Thermococcus onnurineus NA1: one gene and its partner. The protein of the gene in region 2 binds, or shares a complex with, the protein of the main gene of each other region. Links are inferred from orthologs where the notes say so. Each region holds a gene or a part of one and is shown on either strand. Other genes may lie near its edges.

Region 1 (2,919 bases), 1.1 Mb from region 2 along the record:
AGTCCTTCCCAGTCCTCGCGGGCGTACCTTACCTTGAGAAACACCCTTTCAGCAGTCCCTCGAAAGTGCCTGAGGTTGTCGCCTTCAACCGCCAAGTAATACACGTGAGGAAAGTCTTTAACGGCCTCAAGTACGAGACGGGTCTTTCCAACACGCCTCCTTCCGTATATTACGATGAGTTTAAACTTCCCACTCATTAACTTCTCCTTTATGGCTCTCAGCTCGACCTCCCTGTTCACGAAGCGGTTCATTATGATAATCACCATATAATGCACGTTATCATCTTCAAGAATTTCGGTGGATTGAGAACCACGATCCGAACTCTAAACCACTTTTGGAAACTCAGAAAATGACACAACGAAGAAACGAAGGAGAGAAAAGTTCAGAGGGCAGAAAGCCCTCACTGCTGCGGGCAGACGTCCTGCTCCTTCGGCGGGTTCGGGTCGAGGCCCTTCCTCTGCCTGATCTGCCTGATAATGTTGACTGCCAGCTCGTTCGGGACACGCTTGAAGCCTGCATGTTCGGTGCTCCAGAGGGCCTTTCCGCTGGTGGCACCCCTGAGCGCTCCGGCGAATCCGAACATCTCTGCAACCGGAGCCTCTGAGATAATGATCATAACCTCTCCTTCCTGCCTCATGTCAATGAGCTGGCCGCGCCTCTGGTTGATCTCCCTGCTGACGGAACCCATGTACTCATAGGGTATGTTGATGATGACCTTCTGATAGGGCTCGTAGAGCACCGGACCTGCCTTCATCATGGCACAGTGGATGGCAGTCCTGATGGCCGGGTAGATCTGGGCCGGACCGCGGTGGACGTTGTCCTCGTGGATCTTAGCGTCGTGGAGCCTGACCATAACCTTCATGACCGGCTCCTTGGCGAGCGGGCCCTCGTCCATTGCCTGGTGGAATCCGTCAACAAGAAGATCCATAACCTCATTGAGGTACTGGATACCCTTGGTGTTGTCGAGGAATATGTTGCCGTTGTAGACGTCAACGATACCCTTGGCAATCTCGTAGTCAAGGCCGAGCTCGGCTAGCTTCTTGGCGACGGCCTTCGGGTCCTTCGGCCTGCCCTCTGGTATCTCGCCCTCGCGTATGGCCTCGTATATAGCGTCTGGGAGCGGCTCGACGGTGATGTAGAACCTGTTGTGCTTGTTCGGGGACTTTCCTTCGACTATCGGACTCTGCTTGGTGACGCTCTCACGGTAGACGACGATCGGAGGTGAGACATCAACATCGAGCTTCCACTCGGTCTTGAGCCTGTAGAGCTTGACTTCCAGGTGGAGCTCACCCATACCGCTGAGGAGGTGCTGGCCGGTCTCCTCGTCGATCTTGACGTGGAGGGTCGGGTCCTCCTTGGCGAGCTGCCTGAGAGCCTCGATGAGCTTCGGAAGGTCCTTGACGTTCTTGGCCTCGATGGCAACGGTAACGACCGGCTCGCTGGTGTAGTGGAGGGCCTCAAACGGCTCAATCTGCTCAACTGAGACAGTCTCACCGGCCATGGCGTCGCGCAGTCCTGTGACGGCGACGATGTTACCGGCCTGAACGGCCTCCATGTTAACCCTCTCGGGACCCATGTAGATACCGACCTGCTGGATTCTAGCTTTTCTCTTGCTGTTGATGAGGTAAACCTCCTGGCCAGTTTTGACGGTACCGCTCCAGACACGGCCGGTCGCGACCTCACCCGCGTGCTTGTCGAGGATGATCTTGGTGACGACCATGACCATCTTGCCCTTCGGGTCGCAGTTTATCATAGCCTGGCCGACGTCGCTGTTAATGTCGCCTCTCCAGAGGTGCGGGATCCTGTACTTCTGGGCCTCGAGCGGGTTCGGGAGGTGGCGGACGACCATATCAAGAACCACGACGTGGAGCGGGGCCTTCTGCCTGAGAGTCTTAAGGTCGCCGGCGTTGGTGAGCTCAACAATGTCCTTGAAGGTGACACCAGTTCTCTTCATGTAGGGAACACTGAGGGCCCAGTTGTAGTAAGCTGAACCGAAGGCGACGCTTCCATCCTCGACCTTGACGAGCCACTGGTTCTTGAACTCCTCTGGAGCATAGCGCTTGATGAGCCTGTTGACGTCAGTAATGATCTTGGCAAACCTGTTGAGGATCTCGTTCGGACCGAGCTTGAGCTCCTTGATGAGCCTATCGACCTTGTTGATGAAGAGGACCGGCTTAACGTACTCCCTGAGGGCCTGCCTGAGAACGGTCTCGGTCTGGGGCATGACACCCTCGACGGCGTCGACGACTATGATCGCACCGTCGATGGCACGCATGGCCCTGGTAACGTCACCACCGAAGTCAACGTGACCGGGGGTATCGATGAGGTTGATGAGGTACTCCTTGCCCTCATAGGTGTGGACCATTGAGACGTTTGCAGCGTTGATGGTGATTCCCCTCGCCTGCTCCTGCTCGTCGAAGTCAAGGACGAGCTGCTTTCCAGCGAGCTCCTCGCTAATCATGCCTGCACCAGCGAGCAGGTTGTCGCTCAGTGTAGTTTTACCGTGGTCAATGTGAGCAGCAATACCCATGTTCCTAATCCTCTCGGGCTGGGTCATGAGCTCCTTAATCTTTGCAATCATCTCTTCCCTTCTTCCCATTTACACCACCTTCTAACCTGATGAGCTTGTTCACCACTCACTTAAAAGGTGCGGTTATAAATCTTTCCCAGCGCAAAATCGAGGTCAGGCGAAAACGTTTAAACTACTTAAGGTTTTTGGAAGCAAAAAGAAAATCCAACCACTTCAGCCAAGGAAGTCCATCACGAATTGCCTGACCTCCTCCCTGACGTCCTCCCTTGCGTAAACCCCCCAGCGCCAGTGCGTGTCCTTGAGCTCCACCAGACTCCTGACGAGAGGGGAGACATTGCTTAACCTCTGGCCTCCCTCAACGAATGCATTCTTCTCCTCGAACTTCGGCT
Region 2 (7,647 bases):
TCCTATGCCTGTGAGGCCACGCCCTCATCGTTCCGGACAGAAATCCTCCATCGTAAGGGCCGTTTAGTGGTATCAGTTCAGCATCCTCATGCCTCGTCAGGAACCACTCCACAACCCCCTCGTTTTCTTCTGGCAGCATCGAGCAAGTTGAATAAAGCAGCCTCCCTCCGGGCTTCAAAAGCTTCCAGGCACTCTCAATGAGCTCTTTCTGAAGCTGAACGACCTTTGGAATATTCTTCTCGCGCAGGCGCCATCGGAGCTCTGGATTTTTGACTATAGTCCCGTCGCTCGTGCACGGTGCATCAAGAAGGACTCTATCAGCTATCTTCTCCCCGAGGATTTCTGGGGCTTTTCTGCCGTCGGCCTTTATAGTCTCGGCTATCTCAACTCCAGCTCTCCTGAGAACTTCTTTCATGCGTTTTATCCTCGCCGAGTCAATGTCGAAAGCGTAGATTTTGCCAGTATTGTTCATCAGCTCTGCCATGTGTGCGGTCTTTCCACCCGGGGCGGCAGCCAGATCAACGACGGTTTCGCCGGGTTCTGGAGCCAAAACTAGTGAGGCAACCGCCGCCGCTTCCTCCTGGGGAATTGTCCAGCCCTTGTTGAAGAGCCACTCAGGGTTGAAGGAGTCGAGGATTCTCAAAACTGTTCCAACGCGCTCACTCCTCTCAAAGCGGACATTTTTGCTTTTTAGATAATCCTCGACCTCGTCAACGCTCGTCTTCAGCAGGTTAACCCTCATGCTCATAGGCAGGGTCTCGTTGAGGGCCTTGAGAAGCTCCTCCGCCTCGTCTCCAATGAGTTCTTTCATTCTTTTTATGAACCACTCGGGAAAAAGGTAGTCCCACTTCAGGCGCTTCTCTTCGGTATCGAGCTTTGGAACGTACTCAAGAATCCTCGGGAGAAGGTCGTAGTAGTAATAGCCCACAAAGGGGTGCGTTTTCTTCGATAGAAACTGGGCGAGCCCCTTAAGATGTTGCCTCGTTCTCTCGCTTGGATCCCTAAAGATCGCCACCTCAATGGCAACCCTCAGCGTAGCCCTCAGCCAGGGGTCAAGGATGAGTGGAGAAACGCCAATTAGTTCTTCTATTATCTCATCTATCAAACCAAGTCTACGCTGAATGGAGTAGAATATACCCGTTAGCTTAGAATTTTCCCAGCCTTCAATCTTATACTTGGCGAAGGCCTTTCTCTTAGCCTGCTGACTCGGCTTAAGCTCCTCACCAAGCTTAACAGCTTCAATGATAGCATAGAGCTGCCTGTCACTCAGCTTAAGCTTTCCCACTTCAACCCCTCATTGGGTGTTTCTGGTTGAGGTTTTAAAGTCTGCGAACAACTGGAGTCAAGTGGAAATCACAGAATCAATCAGATCAGAAACCTTTTTGGCCTTCAGTCGTATTATGGGTGCTCCTTCCCGGTAAACCAAACCATCCACAATCCGGGAAATCTTCAAGAGTTCGATTTTCACGTTTTCTAGAAGAGGAAAACTCAAAGCTTTTTCAAGCACGTCCAAAGCTAGTTCCACAATAAACTCGTTGTCGTTCTGGAGAAGAGAAGGAATCTCATCAAGTATAAGTGTCAAATGGCCACTATCAGCGGACGAATTCAGCATGTTGAGGAACAGACAAAACCCCGCCACCTTTGTGTAGAGATCAGGGGAAACCACAAGTTCGTTTATGTATGTCCTCACCAATTTCGAATCTTCTAAGGGCTGTAACTTTGAAAGGACATCGATGGTCTCTATCCTCATCATGTCGTCCGGGCTTTCTAACAAGCTAACCAGAGTCTTCGCCGCCTTCAGAAACGTTTTTGATCCCATGGGGACGTCTTTAACTAGATATCCCAGGGCACGAAGGGCCTTGATAGTAACCTTTTCGTTCTCTTGGGATAGTGCATTGATAAACACATCCAAGTGTCTTTCCAGAACCATCATCCTAAGATCACTGTCGGCCCTTTTGAGAATCTCACCTAAAGCTACGAAAGCTCTAAGGCGTGTGGTTTCATCATCTTCTCCTGCAAGCTCCAGAATCAGAAAAAGTGCCCGCTTATCCTCTAAGGCTAGACTAACTGCGTCCAATATCTGCCACGAAAGCACTAACTCCCTAAGCTCAGTCTTTGATATGGGGTTATTCTCGGACATTATATTATAGAGTTTGAATCTTTACATATATTGATTTCGCTTTCCGAATTTCAAAGTAACTTCAAGGTTCATTTAACTGATCCGTAAGAGAATACATAGAAGTTACGACCTATCCTGGACTACGGCATCTCATCAAATCTCTGTCCCGGCACGCTGAATGATCCCACACCACTGCTCGTCCCGAGCAGTAGCGAAGAGTCCCCCACGACCAAGGAAAGTATCATAGCCTCTTCAACAAAGCCCTCACTAAGGAACTTCCTAACGGCGTTCCGTGCCTCAATGGGCCTAGAGCGGTAGTAATTGTAGAGTGCACCTTCCAACAGACTCATGACTTTCCTAGCTTTTGCGCGCAGGACTAGAGTATCTGCACCCTTTGTAAGCTTCTTGAGGGCAGGAAGAATATTCCCAAGGATCCTTTCCATAGGAAGGACAATGGGAAGCTTTAGCATATTGGCCGCAGCATCAAGACCAACCTCCACAAGGAGGGGATCCTCGCTCCTCAGGAGCTCAGAGATTCCGCTGACTATGGGATCCCAGTTCTCCTCTGAGAACCCTCCTAAGGCCAGGAGCAACCGAATACCCAGAGCCTTTTCACGAAGATTAAACGAAGTGAGAAGGGAGTTAATCCTAGACAGCACTCCATCGATGGGATACGCCGTAGAAATCTTTTCTGTGAGTTCCACTGCTTCGAGCCACGAAAGACCGTCGTTATCAGAACCTAGCGAAACAAGTGCATCCACAAGCTTAGATAGCTGATTTTTCGTTAGGGGATTTCCCTCAAGCAGACGTTTTAAAACTCTAAGAGCTCTCACTTTCAGCCGTTCATCTTCTTCCCGGAGGGTACCAACTATTGCATCGAAGCCATTCCTCAGTATTAAGGACTTTGTCTTTTTGTCGGCCCCCTTGAGAATCTCTTCCAGAGCGGATAGAGCTCGTATCTTTGTGATACTGTCTTCCTCGCTTAGGAGTTCAATGAGAGTCAAGAGAACCCCTTCACTATCTTGAGACAACTTTACTACATCTCTCATCTGCCAAGAAAGTATTAACTCCCTAATTTTATCAACGGAAACCCCCGTCATTATAGCCACCATTACCGATTATAGCAACTGCTATTAGTTGGAGGTTATCCAATATATTTTTTTCGCTCACCAGTGTTTCAAGTTCTTCCAAACCTATAAATATCTACCAAAATCCTTTCCAGTTTCTTTCTATGGAAGAAGAACTGGGCAGGAATTTCAAAGGTGAGGGTTATTCTATGAGTTATTGAAAAACCAGCATCTCTAACGAACGTTTCAATGAACCTTCTCACCTCAGGCTTCGCGAGGTGAATGGAATAGACAACGTCACTTATCCCAAAGGCCCTCATAAGAAAGGGTCTGTCGGCATGCTTCACCTGGCTGCCAAAGGGAGGGTTCATTATCACGGTATCAACCCGAGCGGAGAAATCTAAGACGTCAGAGTTCACAAACTCAACGCAGTCCTCGATACCGAGAGATTCAATGTTTTCTCTGGCGACCCTTAAAGCCTCCTCATCGATTTCAACGGCGTAGACCCTTTCAGCCCCCATCAGGCATGCGCCGGCACTCAGAACTCCCGTTCCGGCACCTAAATCCGCTATAACTTTTCCCCCAATGTCTCCGAGAGAGTGAGCCAGCCAAAGCAGTTCTGCCGCGACATCGCCAGGGGTCCTGTACTGTTCAAGTTCGGGCTTCGGCTCGGGGAAGCCCTTCAGCTTTGAAAGTATCATCGCAAGGTGCTTCTTTTTCACCCTCTCACCCCGTGGAGGGCTATGCCGAGCGGCTCGTCCTTCTCGCGCTTCCCGCCAAGGATTTCATCGAATTGGTAGTCCTCGCGAAGACCTAGGAGAATCTCAACCTCTGGAGGCGTTAGAACTGGCTTTCTCCAGTTTTCGGCGTCGTCTATGGGCACCCTCGGGCAGGCAACGACTACATAGGCATCGAAGTCAAAACCCTCCAGCGCAGAGTAGCTTATGTAGTTCATAGCTATTAGCCCGGCGTATTTGCCATGCTCACGCAGGAGTTCTACAATCTTTTTGGCTTCAGCCAAGCGGAGCTGGCCTTTCTTGGTGCTTACAACGACACCAAACTTTTTGGCATCATAGGCTTTCGCTATCTGGGCCCATCTCTTCCGAATAATCCGCTCAGCCTCTTTCTCCATCCATATCGCGTCGCCACTGTAGGGATTCACTGCCAGAGTGGACTTCTTCGTTGCCAAGGCAACTCCTATCGGATGGAAATACCCAGCTCCAATGAAAAGCACCCCATCGGCGTCAACTTTGGCGGCGGTGAATGTGCAGCCGAGAACCTGGCCGTGCCAGCTTACCCTTCCGTCGCCCGCACCTATAAGGACTTCAAAGCCGGCATTTTCAAGGAACTCCTTGGCCTTTTCCAGCTGGTGTATATGCTGGGCGGTTGTAACGAGCGCTATCTTCCTCCCGAGCTTTTTAATCTCGTCCAGATTCTTCTCCAGCGCAGGAAGAACGTCAACTTTGGCGAAAGCTGGAACAAATATAGTGGGAACCTCAAGGTTAAGCCTCATGTAGCTGTGTCCGAGGTGAATCAGTGCATCACAACCAAGAGCCTTCGCTTCTCTGTCAGCCGGATCACAGGCTCCGTAATTGATGTCGCCGCTTATTATCGCCTCTATCCCGTTATCTTCAAGAAAGTCAGCCAGGAACTGAGCCTCGCGCTTGAGCCCCTCAGGGGTCTGGATAAGGACGCGCTTAGCTTTAAGCTCTCCGAGTACTTTCAATATCTCTCGCTCATCTATCTCGTGCATCCTCTCACCAATGAGCCTTCATAAGGAGGCCTTAAAATTCTTCCCCAGAAAGGGAGGAAACATTTTTATATTTTCACACCCAATATACCTCGAAGTCCGAGGTATTGGGGGTGACGTTATGGAGGACATCATAGTGGTTACGACCGAAAGCGTGCCCGGATACCGAATAGTTGAGATCAAAGGAATAGCCAGAGGAGGAATAGTCAAGGCCACCCACCTGGGCAGGGACATAACGGCTTTCTTCAGGAACATCAAAGGAGGAGAAGTGAAGGAGTACACCCAGATGATGGCCGAGGCCCGAGAGGAGGCCCTGAAAAGGATGATACTCTACGCCAAGGAGCTCGGAGCCAACGCCGTTGTAAATGTCCGCTTCGCTACTGCGAACATTGGTTCTAGCGTTGCCGAGGTTTACGCCTACGGTACTGCGGTAGTCGTGGAAAAGGAGTGATTGCCATGTACCTCCTCCCGTTCCCAATAATGGGAGGTTTGTTCGCCTGGGCCACGATATACTTTCTGGGCTTCAAAAGGACGAAGTGGTCGGAGTTCATATTCGGGCTGGCGATATTCTTCATTGCGATAATCGTCCAAAATCCAATCCAGCAGCTGCCCCTGCTGGCTCTGGGAATACACTCGAACGCAGATGTCATAGCCAAGGGAGCGGCCTTTACCATAGCGGCCTCGCTGTGGCTGGGTTTTGTTGCCGGCCTCGTCCAGGAGGGCACCAAATATCTTCTCGTTAAAGGAAAGAACCTGAGGACTGCTCTCTTCGTGGGACTTGGATTTGGCGTCACCGAGGCTTTCTTTGTGGGAATAATTGCCGCCGTTGCCGCGATAGCGAGCGAGATCCCACTGGACGTTCCGGTCAGCGCGGCCCTCCTCTCTCTGGTCGAGCGCTACTTCGCCGTGCTCTTCCATGTAGGGACAACGGTCTTCCTCGCCCACGCATACAGAGAAGGCTTCGGAAAGAAGGGACTGATCGCAATCGTCGGTCTGCATACGATTGTTGATTCAATGGCAGCCTACTACCAGCTGAGGGGGAGCGAGACATTTATGTACGCCACTGAGGCAATCTTTGCCGTAATAGCGCTCGCACTCATGTACTACATAATCCCTAGGGTGGAGGTCGAGAAGCCTGAGGAAGAAAAAGTAATATGGTGAAGTGATTGCTTGGTAACAAAAAGGAGAGGGCACTCAAAAAGCTTCTCAAGGACCTACGCTCCGGTCTTTACTCCTATTTAGTCCTTTCTCTCTTAGAAAAGAGAGGAGAGATGCACGGATATGTGATAAGGAAGGAGCTTGAGAAGCTGAGCAGTGGAAGGCTTGTTCCGAGCGAGGGAACTCTCTACGACCTCCTCAAGAGCCTGAAGAAGTACGGGCTCGTTGAGGACTTCTGGGCCGAGGTCGGCGGAAGGCCGAGGAAGTATTACAGACTTACGGATCTTGGAAGGGAAGTTCTAACCGAGCTGAGGGGTGAAATAAAGGAGATACGTGCAATTCTTGAGCGTGTGGAGGGATTTGAATGGAGTGGGTAGAACTATACATCGTTATGACGCTCTTCGTTGCTGGTCTCTTGACCCTCGCCTTCAGAAACAAAAGGCAGTACTTCATAGGCTTCAGGATAGGCTACACCTATCAGTCAGACGATGCCTGGAGGAAGGCAAACACCTTCGCTGGAATATTCACGATAGCACTCTCGCTCTTCCTCCTCGTCCTGGCCATCGCGGGCGTTTCCCTCAACGTATTCGTCCTTGTCATGATAGCCGGCATCCTCCTGCTCCTTTTTCTTGGCACTTTAATTGCAAAGAAAGCCTACGAGATTGAGGATCTCTCTAATAATGCCCCGGAAAGACCAACTGAGCCCATAAATGTCAACGTCAGACCCTACATAATCGTTCAGCTCTCAGCAGTGGTTTTCTATCTCGTACTAACGATTCTCCTCTGGGACAAGTTGCCGGAAAAGGTAGCCATCCACTTCAACGCGAGCGGAGAACCGGACAACTTCGCATCTAAAGACGTGGGAGCAATTATCCTCCCCCTGATTGCCCAAGTCCTCCCAATCACGATGACCCTTCTCCTCAGGGAGCCGGGTTTTGCACCACAGCTTAAGTTCAGCGAGAAAGGCTGGATGGTCTTTGCAGAGCTGATGACACTCGTTGGAGCGGGAATCGCGGCGATAGCCTCAATGGCACTCCTCTACAATGCAGGCCTAATTCCAAGTAACTGGATAACCTACGGTGCCTTCGTATTCCTCACTGTGACCTTCGTCGGAATATCTAGGACACTATCGGCGAGGTGATATGATGGAGCCCTATCTGCTCCTTAGGATCCTCTATGCCCTTTTCATGGGAGCATTTCTGATAGCTATGGGAATGCTGACTTTCACGGCCAGAGACGAGCCTGGAATCGGCTTTCGCATCGGCTACACTTATCTCTCCAAGCAGGCAAGAGAAAAGCTAATCGCGTCTCAGGAATCGGAACCATTGCAACGGGAGTTCTCATAATACTCCTTTCGCCGTTTCTCCCGATGGCCTGGCTGGCGGTAGTTATCGTCCTCGGCCTCGGCGGAACGGTTCTTATCGCCTACCTCGTGGCGAAGCGCGAGTACGAGCTTGAAGAGCTCTCGGAAGAAGTTCCAGAGAAACCCAGAAGGAGGATAGAACCTCCTAAAGTAAGGAAATGCGTGGTCCTTCAGTCGGCCTTTGTCGGCA

The links. The genes of interacting proteins can lie anywhere in the genome.
Region 1: the proteins of dph2 (region 2) and TON_RS03890 are in contact, whole or in part, in a crystal structure (PDB 6Q2D), measured with the Methanobrevibacter smithii proteins. The link is inferred for Thermococcus onnurineus NA1 from one-to-one orthologs. Residues at the interface, in WP_011954460.1 of Methanobrevibacter smithii: Met1, Met3, Tyr4, Pro28, Glu29, Gly30, Leu31, Met33, Phe58, His80, Thr124, Gln126, Ser179, Gly180, Asn181, Phe182, His183, Leu185, Tyr201, Asn202, Phe211, Ile215, Arg291, Asp295, Asp296, Gln298, Met299; in WP_011954157.1 of Methanobrevibacter smithii: Pro482, Asn483, Lys484, His485, Tyr553, Asp555, Glu556, Glu559, Leu560, Leu591, His592, Glu593, Asp594, Ala595, Val596, His597, Arg598, Gly599, Pro600.

The regions. Positions count from the first base shown.
Region 1 is NC_011529.1:702,675-705,593, forward strand. It holds TON_RS03890 (elongation factor EF-2), read right to left. Parts: upstream 2,600-2,919; coding sequence 401-2,599; downstream 1-400. Other genes in the region: TON_RS03895 (HD domain-containing protein), read right to left, coding at 2,744-2,919. UniProt on the Methanocaldococcus jannaschii protein: Catalyzes the GTP-dependent ribosomal translocation step during translation elongation.
Region 2 is NC_011529.1:1,813,036-1,820,682, reverse strand. Bases 2,923-5,839 are described here. They hold dph2 (diphthamide biosynthesis enzyme Dph2), read right to left. Parts: upstream 4,940-5,839; coding sequence 3,905-4,939; downstream 2,923-3,904. Other genes in these bases: TON_RS09860 (YhfC family glutamic-type intramembrane protease), read left to right, coding at 5,393-5,839; TON_RS09865 (YbjQ family protein), read left to right, coding at 5,058-5,387; TON_RS09875 (METTL5 family protein), read right to left, coding at 3,297-3,908; TON_RS09880 (hypothetical protein), read right to left, coding at 2,923-3,231. In the rest of the region: TON_RS09890 (RsmB/NOP family class I SAM-dependent RNA methyltransferase), read right to left, coding at 1-1,285; TON_RS09885 (HEAT repeat domain-containing protein), read right to left, coding at 1,343-2,140; more of TON_RS09880, read right to left, coding at 2,260-2,922; more of TON_RS09860, read left to right, coding at 5,840-6,097; TON_RS09855 (PadR family transcriptional regulator), read left to right, coding at 6,103-6,471; TON_RS09850 (SdpI family protein), read left to right, coding at 6,459-7,235; TON_RS10660 (hypothetical protein), read left to right, coding at 7,240-7,440; TON_RS09840 (hypothetical protein), read left to right, coding at 7,464-7,647. UniProt on the Methanocaldococcus jannaschii protein: Catalyzes the first step of diphthamide biosynthesis, i.e. the transfer of the 3-amino-3-carboxypropyl group from S-adenosyl-L-methionine (SAM) to the C2 position of the imidazole ring of the target histidine residue in translation elongation factor 2 (EF-2).